DNA from 2 places in the Paraburkholderia sp. 22098 genome. Region 1 is predicted to be linked to the other one. Evidence: riboswitches for the same ligand, from Rfam matches in the RefSeq annotation. Region 1 holds a riboswitch; the other holds the start of a gene.
What was found. Region 1 has a riboswitch for glycine ahead of gcvT (glycine cleavage system aminomethyltransferase GcvT). Riboswitches for the same ligand answer to the same signal wherever they lie in the genome.
Positions count from the first base shown of each region.

Region 2: another riboswitch for glycine. It lies ahead of ACTJLB_RS30725 (D-amino acid dehydrogenase); the one in region 1 lies ahead of gcvT (glycine cleavage system aminomethyltransferase GcvT).

Region 1 covers NZ_JBQEPV010000001.1:590,221-595,075, forward strand. Annotated here, with positions in the region: gene gcvP (aminomethyl-transferring glycine dehydrogenase) at 1-727, opposite strand, end outside; gene gcvH (glycine cleavage system protein GcvH) at 887-1,267, opposite strand; gene gcvT (glycine cleavage system aminomethyltransferase GcvT) at 1,346-2,464, opposite strand; glycine riboswitch at 2,545-2,697, opposite strand; glycine riboswitch at 2,740-2,839, opposite strand; gene ACTJLB_RS02635 (hypothetical protein) at 2,921-3,271, opposite strand; gene ACTJLB_RS02640 (oxidoreductase) at 3,454-4,503, opposite strand.
Region 2 covers NZ_JBQEPV010000022.1:61,273-66,127, forward strand. Annotated here, with positions in the region: gene ACTJLB_RS30715 (acetate/propionate family kinase) at 1-494, shown strand, start outside; gene ACTJLB_RS30720 (BON domain-containing protein) at 516-794, opposite strand; gene ACTJLB_RS30725 (D-amino acid dehydrogenase) at 859-2,070, opposite strand; glycine riboswitch at 2,239-2,331, opposite strand; gene ACTJLB_RS30730 (lipocalin family protein) at 2,388-2,960, opposite strand; gene ACTJLB_RS30735 (YceH family protein) at 3,165-3,866, shown strand; gene ACTJLB_RS30740 (SLATT domain-containing protein) at 3,877-4,395, opposite strand; gene ACTJLB_RS30745 (acyl-CoA dehydrogenase family protein) at 4,486-4,855, opposite strand, start outside.

The DNA.
Region 1 (4,855 bases):
GATAGTCCCGCACGTCGCCGTTCACGCCCGGATATTGCAGCAGCACGCCGAATGCATTTGCGTTCGCGGCTTCCGCTGCGGGACCCACTTTCACTTCGATGCCGACCGGCGTGGCGCGCGTTTTCACCACTTCAATGGTTTGCGGCAGCACGTCGTCGGCGACGAAGAATACGTTCGACTTCGGCTTGCCCACGCGTTGCAGCAGCGTCATTGCTTCAGCTGCGGCGGTGGCTTCGTCGAGCAGCGACGCGTTCGAGATCGCGAGACCTGTCAGGTCGACGATCATTTGCTGGAAGTTCAGCAGCGCTTCGAGGCGGCCTTGCGAGATTTCCGGCTGATACGGCGTGTACGCCGTGTACCACGCGGGATTCTCGAGCACGTTACGCAGAATCACGGTCGGTGTGTGGGCGTTGTAGTAACCCTGCCCGATGTACGAGCGGAACACCTGGTTCTTATCCGCGAGTTCGCGCAGCGCGGCGAGCGCTTCAGCTTCGCTCTTAGGCTGGGCGAAGGGGCCGAGCGGCAGCGGTTCGGTGCGGCGGATCGTCTTTGGAATGACGGCGTCGATCAGCGCGGCGCGCGACGCGAAGCCCAAGGCTTCGAGCATCGCTTCCTGGTCGGCCGCATCCGGGCCGATATGCCGTTCAGCGAAGGCGTCATGCACTTCGAGCGCGGCGAGCGAGAGAGGAGTGCGGTTCATCAGACGATCCGGGTGTTCGAGCTTCATGGTGTTCCTGGCGGTGCGGCTGTCCGTGCTGGACCGTTCGAAACCTGGCGCTGTGCGCAAGGTCTCCTGAAGGAGCGTCCCAAAGGGACTTTCTTCACGGCGCGGTCCTGCGTGCTTCACGAGGGACGCGCCGCACCTGTCGGGTTATATAAAAGTGAATCAGGCGCCGATCGACTTCGAGTACGCGTCGGCGTCGATCAAACGATCCTGCGCTGCGTCCGAGGCCGGCTTGATCTTGAAGAGCCAGCTTTCATACGGGGCGCTGTTGACCGAATCGGGCGTGTCGGCAACGGCGGTGTTCGCTTCGATGATTTCGCCGGAAACCGGCGCGTAGATATCCGAAGCGGCTTTCACCGATTCGATTACGGCGACCGTGTCGCCTGCCGTGACGGTCTTGCCCAGTTCCTGCACTTCGAAGAAGACGATATCGCCAAGCGCTTCCTGCGCGTGGTCGGTGATGCCGACCGTCAGCGTGCCGTCCGCCTCGGTGCGGACCCACTCGTGCGATTCGGTGTATTTCAGATCGGCCGGGATGCTCATCGGATGCTCCTATGCGGTGTGATTCGATATGGACTAAAGACTGGGAAAAGGACGCACGCGCCGACTGCTAACAATGGTTCAACTCACTGCGAGTACTTTGCCGTTGCGCACGAACGGCAGTTTTACCACGCTTGCGGGCACGGATTTGTCACGAATCTGAACATGAACCGTGTCGCCAGGTTGCACGCCTTTCGGCACCCGCGCGAAGGCGATGGATTCCTGCATGGTCGGGGAGAAGGTGCCGCTGGTGATTTCGCCTTCGCCGTGCGGCGTGACGACCTTCTGATGCGCGCGCAGCACGCCTGCGGCCTTGCCGTTCTCCTTCAGCAGGATCAGACCGACGAACGCCGCGCGCGAGCCGTCCGCCTCCAGCCGGTTCTTGCCGACGAAGTCGCGCGCGGAGGTCAGGTCGACGGTCCATGCGAGGCCGGCGTCGAGCGGCGAGATGTTGTCGTCCATATCCTGGCCGTAGAGGTTCATGCCGGCTTCGAGACGCAGCGTGTCTCGCGCGCCGAGACCCGCGGGACGCACGCCTTGTGCTTGCAGCGCATCCCACAAAGCGACGACGTGATCTGCCGGGACGATGATCTCGAAACCGTCTTCGCCGGTGTACCCGGTGCGTGCAACGGTCAATTCGCCGAACGGCGTCGCCTCGACGCGCGCGGCATTGAAAGGCTTGAGTGTTTCGGTGGCAGAGCGGATGGCCGGTACGGTTTGCCAAACCTTCTCACGCGCGTTCGGACCTTGCACGGCGACGATCGCCAGATCGCGCCGCGGCGTGATAGTCAGACCAAAGCCGCCTTCGTTGAGCTGCTTGAACCACGCGATGTCTTTGTCGGCGGTGCCCGCGTTGACCACCACGCGGAAATGATCTTCGCTGAAGTAATAGACGATCAGGTCGTCGATTACGCCGCCGTCGGCGTTCAGCAGGCACGAGTACAGCGCGCGCCCAGGCGTTTGCAGCTTCGCGACGTTGTTGGCGAGCGCATGTTCGAAGAACGCGCGCACGCGTTCCCCGGTGAAGTCGATGACGCACATGTGCGAGACGTCGAACATGCCGGCGTCGGTACGCACGGCGCGGTGTTCGTCGATCTGCGAGCCGTAGTTGACGGGCATGTCCCAGCCGCCGAAATCGACCATGCGAGCGTTGAGCGCGCGGTGGGTGGCGTTGAGCGGAGTGTGTTTGAGTTCGGTCATGGGGCCTCGGGCGTCTCGCGAAACAAAAAAGGCCATGCAGAGCCGCGCCTCGCGGCCTGCTGGCTGCGAGCGTGGTTCTGCATGGCCCCTCTGTCCTCGATACCTGAGAGATTGCGCTGCCGCGGCGACGTTGATTCGTCACGGCGGAACGCGCGCCCCTTCGGTGGGCAGCTTGCCGGATCTGCACGACATTGCGATGCAGACGGCTACTGCCGCTCTCCAGAGTGCGAAAAACGGCGCCTTGATGTTGCGTGTGTTACGTGCCGGCCGGTCTTTCGACGCGTTCGGTCCTTTTGCCTGAGAGTTTGCGGGTGTGCCCCTTCGGCGGCGCGGCCTGCGAAAATCAGCGGCCCGCGCGCTCTCCCGACGCGTGCGGCGAATGTACGCGAGGGCCGGAGCCTTGTCAAATGAACGGCTTATTCGCCGTCATTCGTCCTCGTTCGCCCTGATTCGCTCTCATTCGCCGATCGCATGCGCCGCGCCGTCCAGTTCCTGGTTCAGCACGCGCTGTTCGTCGGGGGATAAGCCGCCGCCATGTTGTCCGGCCATTTCGTGCGCCTCGCGCCGGATCACATCCAGCCGATGATGCAACGCATCGCCTTGCGGCGGCGGGTAATAGCCTTGATTGACGCGATTGTCGATACGGCGGCTCAGATTGTCGATGCGGCCGTCGACCTGATGCAGGCGTTTATCGGCGATCTGTTGCGGGCTCGGGCGCGGCGCCGGCTCGCTCTGCGGCGCTACCACGCAGGCGGCGAGCGAACTCAGCAATGCGCATGCGGCGAGGGCGCGGATGGGACGTGACATGAACTCTCCGTGAAGTCGTTGTGGTTTTGCGGTGCTGCAGGCGTAGCAACGGATCACGGCATACGAGCGCTGACCCGGACGGCCCGCTCTTTTGTAACGTTATATTGCTTTCCGGTTTGTCAGTTTTGCCGGCGCAGCATTTTGCGCCGCGCCGGCAACAGCTGAATAGCCTGTAACGCCGTTCAACGAACCCGCTGGAACGGCAGCCGGACGCCTTCGTCGGAACTGCGCGCCGCGAGTTCGATGATGGTCATCACGTCGACGGCATCTTGCGGGCTCACCGGAAATTTCACGCCGTGCTGGACCGCCTCGGCGAGCGCGATGTAGAAGCCCGCATAATCGCCATTGCGCGTCGGCAATTCGCGCTCCACTTCGCGGTCGCCATCCAGCACGCGCAACGTGCCTGCGGCATTGCCGGCCGCGAAGCCCTCGTCGCCCGGACGCAAGCCGGCTTTCAACTGGTCTTCCTGCGTGTCGAGCCCGTACTTCACGTAACTGCCGCGCGTGCCGTGAATGGCGAACCTCGGCGCGACGATCGCCGTCAGCGCGCTAGCGTGCAACACGACTTCGAACTCCCCGTAGCCCAACTGGATATGTACGTAATCAGGAGCGCTCGCGTCGTCGCGGTGGGTGCGCACGGTCGCGGACACTGTCTGCGGCGCGCCGAACAACGCCAGCGCCTGGTCGATCAGGTGCGGTCCGAGATCGAACAACAGCCCGCCGCCGCGCGACGCTTCCTCGCGCCAACGCTGACGCACTTCGGGCCGGAACCGGTCGAAATGCGATTCATAGTGCGTGAGGCGTCCCAACTCGCCGCTCGCGAGCAGATCGCGGACGGTCATGAAATCGCCGTCCCAGCGACGGTTGTGAAACGGCACGAACAGCTTGCCCCGCGCGAGTGCAATGTTCGCGAGCGTGCGAGCGTCGGCGGCGCTGAGCGTGACCGGCTTGTCGACCACCACATGCTTGCCTGCTTCGAGCGTACGTCGCGCGAGATCGAAGTGCGTGTCGTTCGGCGTGGCGATAACCACGCAGTCGATCTCCGGGAGCGCGAGCAACGCGTCGAGATCGGCCACCACTTTCGCGTGCGGATAGTCGGCGAGCGCGGTCTCGGGTCTGCCGGTCGCGATGGCGGCGACGCTGGCGCGGCCGCAGTGCTCGATCACCGGCGCATGAAACGTCGCGCCTGCGAATCCGTAACCCATCAATCCAATTTTCAGCGATGCGGACATGCGTGTCTTCCTGCAAAAACGGCGCGCCGCTTTGCCACCGCGGCGGCGGCGCGCAACGCCGTCATTGTGGCATGGCCGGGACGCGGATTGCGCCGCCGGGCCAGGCGCCGAAGCTCCGCCTCTTCTCGCCGCGCGGCGGCCGCCGGTTCATCCGCGCGATTCGTCGAGCGAATCTGTCCGCCGATTTCATCCGTGTTAACATCGCTCCTCTCGCGCCAACCGAGGCGCGCCGGGCGAGCCTCGCAACGCGTGGCATCTATTCCCTGAGCGCGCGCCGCGCGGCATGCGCCGGCTTCGCGACCGGCAATACTGCGCTGCGGCGCCTCAAGCGCCGCGATCAAACGGCGCGTTC
Region 2 (4,855 bases), on a different contig from region 1:
GCTCGGTCGATACGTCGATGGGCATGACGCCCACCGGCGGCGTGCCAATGGGAACGCGTTGCGGCGACCTCGACCCGGGCGTGCTGTTATATCTGATGCGAGTCGAGAAACTGGACGCAAACGGGCTGGAAACGCTGCTGAACCGGCACAGCGGCCTGGCCGGTTACGCCGATGGCGAGAGCGACATGCAGGCGCTCGAACAACGCGCGGCGGCGGGCGACCCGCATGCGTCACTGGCGCTCGACGCGTTCGCGACCGCGGTGCGCAAAACCATTGGCGGATATGCGGCTTTGCTGGGCGGCATCGATCTGCTGGTGTTCACCGGCGGCATCGGCGAACACAGCGTGCAGATGCGCAAACGGATCTGCGAAGGGCTGTCGTTTCTCGGCCTTCATGAAGGCGACGTCTCGGGCAAGGTGAGGGTGCTTCATACCGAAGAAGAGAAGCAGATCGCGAGGCATTGCCGCGCGTTGCTGCGTGCCGATCGAGGTTGAGCCGGTTGGATCTTGGTCTGCTCACGGGTGCTTCACGACCAGTCGATCGCATACACCCGCGACGCCGAACAGGCGCGTCACGTCTTCGAGCGCCGCGATTCGCTGGGCGTCGTGTTCGAGTTCGCCGTTGAGCACGATGCGCCCGTTGCTGACTTCCACCGTGATCGTACGTTCAGGAACCGCGGCGTCCCACGCGAGCCGCCGCGTCGCCTCTGCGCCAATCTGCTCGTCGCTCAGACGCGCGCCGTCCGCGCCGTCGGGGACGGCGCTGTCCGGATTGGGAAAGCCCGAATGAGCCATGGTTTTCAAGGTCAAGACGCGGATTGCACAACACTAGCAGATGCCGCGTCTTCGTGGCGGCACGCTACTCAATCGCGCGCGCCACCGCCTGTGCCGTTGCGGCCGACAGCGTCCAGCCCAGATGGCCGTGCCCCGTGTTGTAGAACACGCCGCGCCGTTTTCCGCGCCCGACCTTGGGCAGCATGCTCGGCAGCATCGGCCGCAAGCCAGCCCACGGAATGACGCGCGCGGTCGATACCTCGGGGAAATGCCGCCGCGTCCAGTCTACTAGCGGAGCAATCCGGGCGGAGCGGATATCGCGATTGAAGCCGTTGATCTCCGCCGTGCCCGCGACGCGAAAACGGTCGGCGCCGAGCCGGCTCGTCACGATCTTCGCGCTGTCGTCGAGCAGGCTAACCCACGGTGCACGCTGCCTGCTCGTTGCATCGTCGAGACACACGGTGATCGAATAGCCTTTGACCGGATACACGTTCACGTGATCGCCGAGCATCGCCGCAAAATCACGGCTTTTTACGCCGGCGCACACGACGATCCGCTCGAACCCGAAGCGCTGCGTCTCGCCTTCGAGGTGGGCAGTGAGCGAGAAGCGACCTTCGGCGGGTTGCTCGATCGACATGATTTCCGCATCGTAATGAAACTGCACGCCGTGGCGAACGCATGCATCGGCGAGACCGCGCGTGAATTTGTGGATGTCGCCAGTCGAATCGGACGGCGTGAAAAAGCCGCCGTAAAAATCGCCGTGCAGCGTGGGCTCGATGCGCTGCACTTCGCTCGCCGTCACCGCGCTGCGCTCGAGTCCGCCTTCGCGCAGCAGGTCATTCACCTTGGCCGCCGCGTCGAACTCCTTGCGCGTCTTGTAGACGTGCAGAATGCCGCGCCGTTCGAGATCGAAGTCGATGCCTTCCTGTTCGGCGATCGAAAACAGATGCTCGCGCGCGGCGATGGCAAGCCGCACCGTTTCGACGGTATTAGCGCGGTAGTGGGGAATCTGCCGCAGGAATTCGCCCATCCACGAATACTTGTGCCACGTGGGCACGGGATTGAGCAGCAGCGGGGCGTCGCGCGTGAACATCCAGCGCAGGCCTTTCAGAACAGTGGCCATGCTGTTCCACACTTCTGCATTGCTGGCGGACAGCTGGCCTCCGTTGGCGAACGAGGTTTCCATCGCTGCATAGCGGTGACGTTCGAACACGGTGACGTGGTGGCCGCATTGGGCGAGGGCGTGTGCGGTCGTGACGCCGGTAATGCCGGCGCCGATAATGGCGATTCGTGACATGACATGGTCCAGAGTAGTTGAGCATCACCGGGTCCGATTTCGTACGAAACCGGTGCCGATGCCCCATCTGTCCATGTACCTGAGAGTTTCTTCCCGCGCTGCGCGAAAGCGCTGTATGTGCGCGGGAATCCCCTTCGGTGGGCGCGCGCGGCGCCGCTCTCCAGATGTTCCTGCTGCGCGGTCCTTTTGCCTGAGAGTTTCCGGGGCGGTTGCTCCGTCGGCGTCGCCCTGGCTTCGGACGATCTCTCCCGCGCTGCTTTGCAGAACGCCACGACGATACCGGGCAAAATTTCTTCCGGCAAGTGTTTTCTGGCGCGTTACGTATGCTGCGTGATGCGCAACATCGACGTGTCGTAGCCAAGCGCACGCACTCGCTCGATCAACATGTCTTTCACACTGGCGACCGGTTTCGCTTCACGCGTCAGAATCCACAGATAGCGTCCGCTCGGTTCGCCGACGATCGACCAGCTGTAGTCGTCGGCGTGGTCCAGCACCCAGTAATTGCCGACGAAGAATGGGCCGAAGAACGACACCTTCAACTTCGCGTTGTTCGATCCGGCTATCACCTTGGCGCGCCCCTTCGAGGCGTCGAGCGGGCCTTCAACGCCACCCTTGCGGCAACTGTTGGTCACGTCGATCAGGCCGTCTTCACGCGCGGCGTAGTCGGCGGTCACCGCCTCGCAGCCTTTTTCGAAGCGGTTTTCGTAGCGCGCCAGTTCGTACCAGCGGCCCAGATAGCGCCCGAGGTCGACCGGCTTGGCGGGCTCGGGCACGCTCGCATTGCCGCTCTTGCCGCCTGGGTTTAGCGCACAGGCGCCGAGCAGGCACACGGCGCCCACCGCGAGCGAGATGGCGCTCACGCGCAGGACCGACTGTGAACGCATTGGCATTAAACACTCCGTGTCGAGAAAGACGATGAGAAAGCAGACCTCGTGCCCAGCGCCGGTTCACGCGTCGCAGTCCGTCGCGGCGATTCATACGTCGTCAAGGCGCGGGCCGTTTATCATAGTGCCCACCAGGAGAAAAGTGCCGCCTCGCAGAGCGATGGTAAGGCGTGTTATCCACGACCACACCGGCACATGCCGCTACATCAAATGAACTCGACTCCCGACGCTCCGTCCCGTCCCGCCATCCGCGCATTGACCCTGCTCGAGGGGCGCGTGCTTGGCGTGCTCGTCGAAAAGCAGCACACGGTGCCCGACAGTTATCCGCTCTCGCTCAATGCGCTGACATTGGGCTGCAATCAGAAGACCGGCCGCTCGCCTGTCATGAACGCGACCGAGGCAGAAGTACTAACGGCGCTCGACGGTCTGAAACGGCTAAGCCCCGTGATGGAAGGCAGTAGCAGCCGTGTGCCGCGCTTCGAGCACAACATGAATCGCGTGCTCGGTCTGCCGAGCCAGTCCGCGGCGTTGCTGACCACATTGTTGCTTCGCGGCCCGCAGACGGCGGCGGAGTTGCGCCTGAACAGCGCGCGCTTGCATGGCTTTGCCGATATCTCGTCGGTCGAGGCGTTTCTCGACGAGCTCGCCGCGAACGATCCGCCGCGTGTCGTCAAACTGCCTCGCACGCCGGGCGAGCGCGAAAACAGATGGATGCATCTGCTATGCGGCGAAGTGAACCTGAGCGAGTTCGCGCAGCCGGGCGGCGGCGAGGAAGATACCGTGCCGCTGTCCGCGTTCGAAGCGGTGAAGGCCGAGCAGAAACGGCTTGCCGATCAGGTCAACCGTCTTCAGGGAGTGGTACGGCGCATGGCAGCCGAGCTAGGCATCGACGCGAACGATCTGGATGCCTGACGCCGGCCGCTCAGCTTTCGGTGCCGCGCCGCGGATCTGCGGATAACGCTCGCTGAGTACGGTAGAAGTTGCGCGGCGGCACATTGGGCGAGTCTTGTGCAAGCCGGTCGAGTTCGTCGCGAATCGCGGTCAGATAGTGGCCGTCGCGCGCGTCGGCGTCGCCCGCAAAAACCGATTCGAGCCGCCGCCGCACCGCGCCATAACGCGCCCCTGCGGCGCGATGTTTTTCTGCGCGCTCCGCATAACGCATATACGTCTGCAACGCCGACGACACCGCGACGATCACGCTCACGAGGCCGACCAGAATCCTGATCTCCAGCGAGACCGCGTTCGTGTTCAGCGATGCAAACACCGCCGTGCCCACGAACGCGGCCAGCACGGTAACGAGCCAGCCCAGCTTACGATCACGTGCGGACAACAGATCGGCCATGTCGTAGTGGCTCATTTGCGATTCGCGCGCTCGCCGGATCCATTTCAGCAACAGTTGCTGTTCATCGACTGGCGGCTCATAGGCTGGCAGATTCTTCATGGGGCTCGTCAGGGCAGTTGCGTGCCGCGCGCCGCGCGCATGCACTGACGCTACTGTGCCACATGAAAGCGCGGCCTGGCGCGCTGCCGGTCATGCGGCCACGGCTGCCGGCCGGGCAACGGCGAAGCGCTCGTTGTGCGCGTTGCCATTCAGGTAGAAGTCGCCGATGGCGGCCTCGCGAATGATCGCCGGGTTGTGCGACGCGAGCACTCGCGCATTGCGCCAGTAGCGGTCGAAGCGCCGCGTTTCACTGGTCGCCGATGCGCCGCCCACTTCGAACAGCAGCGTGGCGGCCTGCAAGGTCTGCTCGATCGCGATCTGCTGCGCCTGAAAGGTCTGAATGTCGAGGCGAATGTAGGTGTCTTCGGTGGTGCGTCCTTCCTGTCGCGCAACCAATACTTCGTCGATGGCGCGCGCGAGCGACGCACTAACGCTTTGCGTCGAATAGGCGAGACTCGCA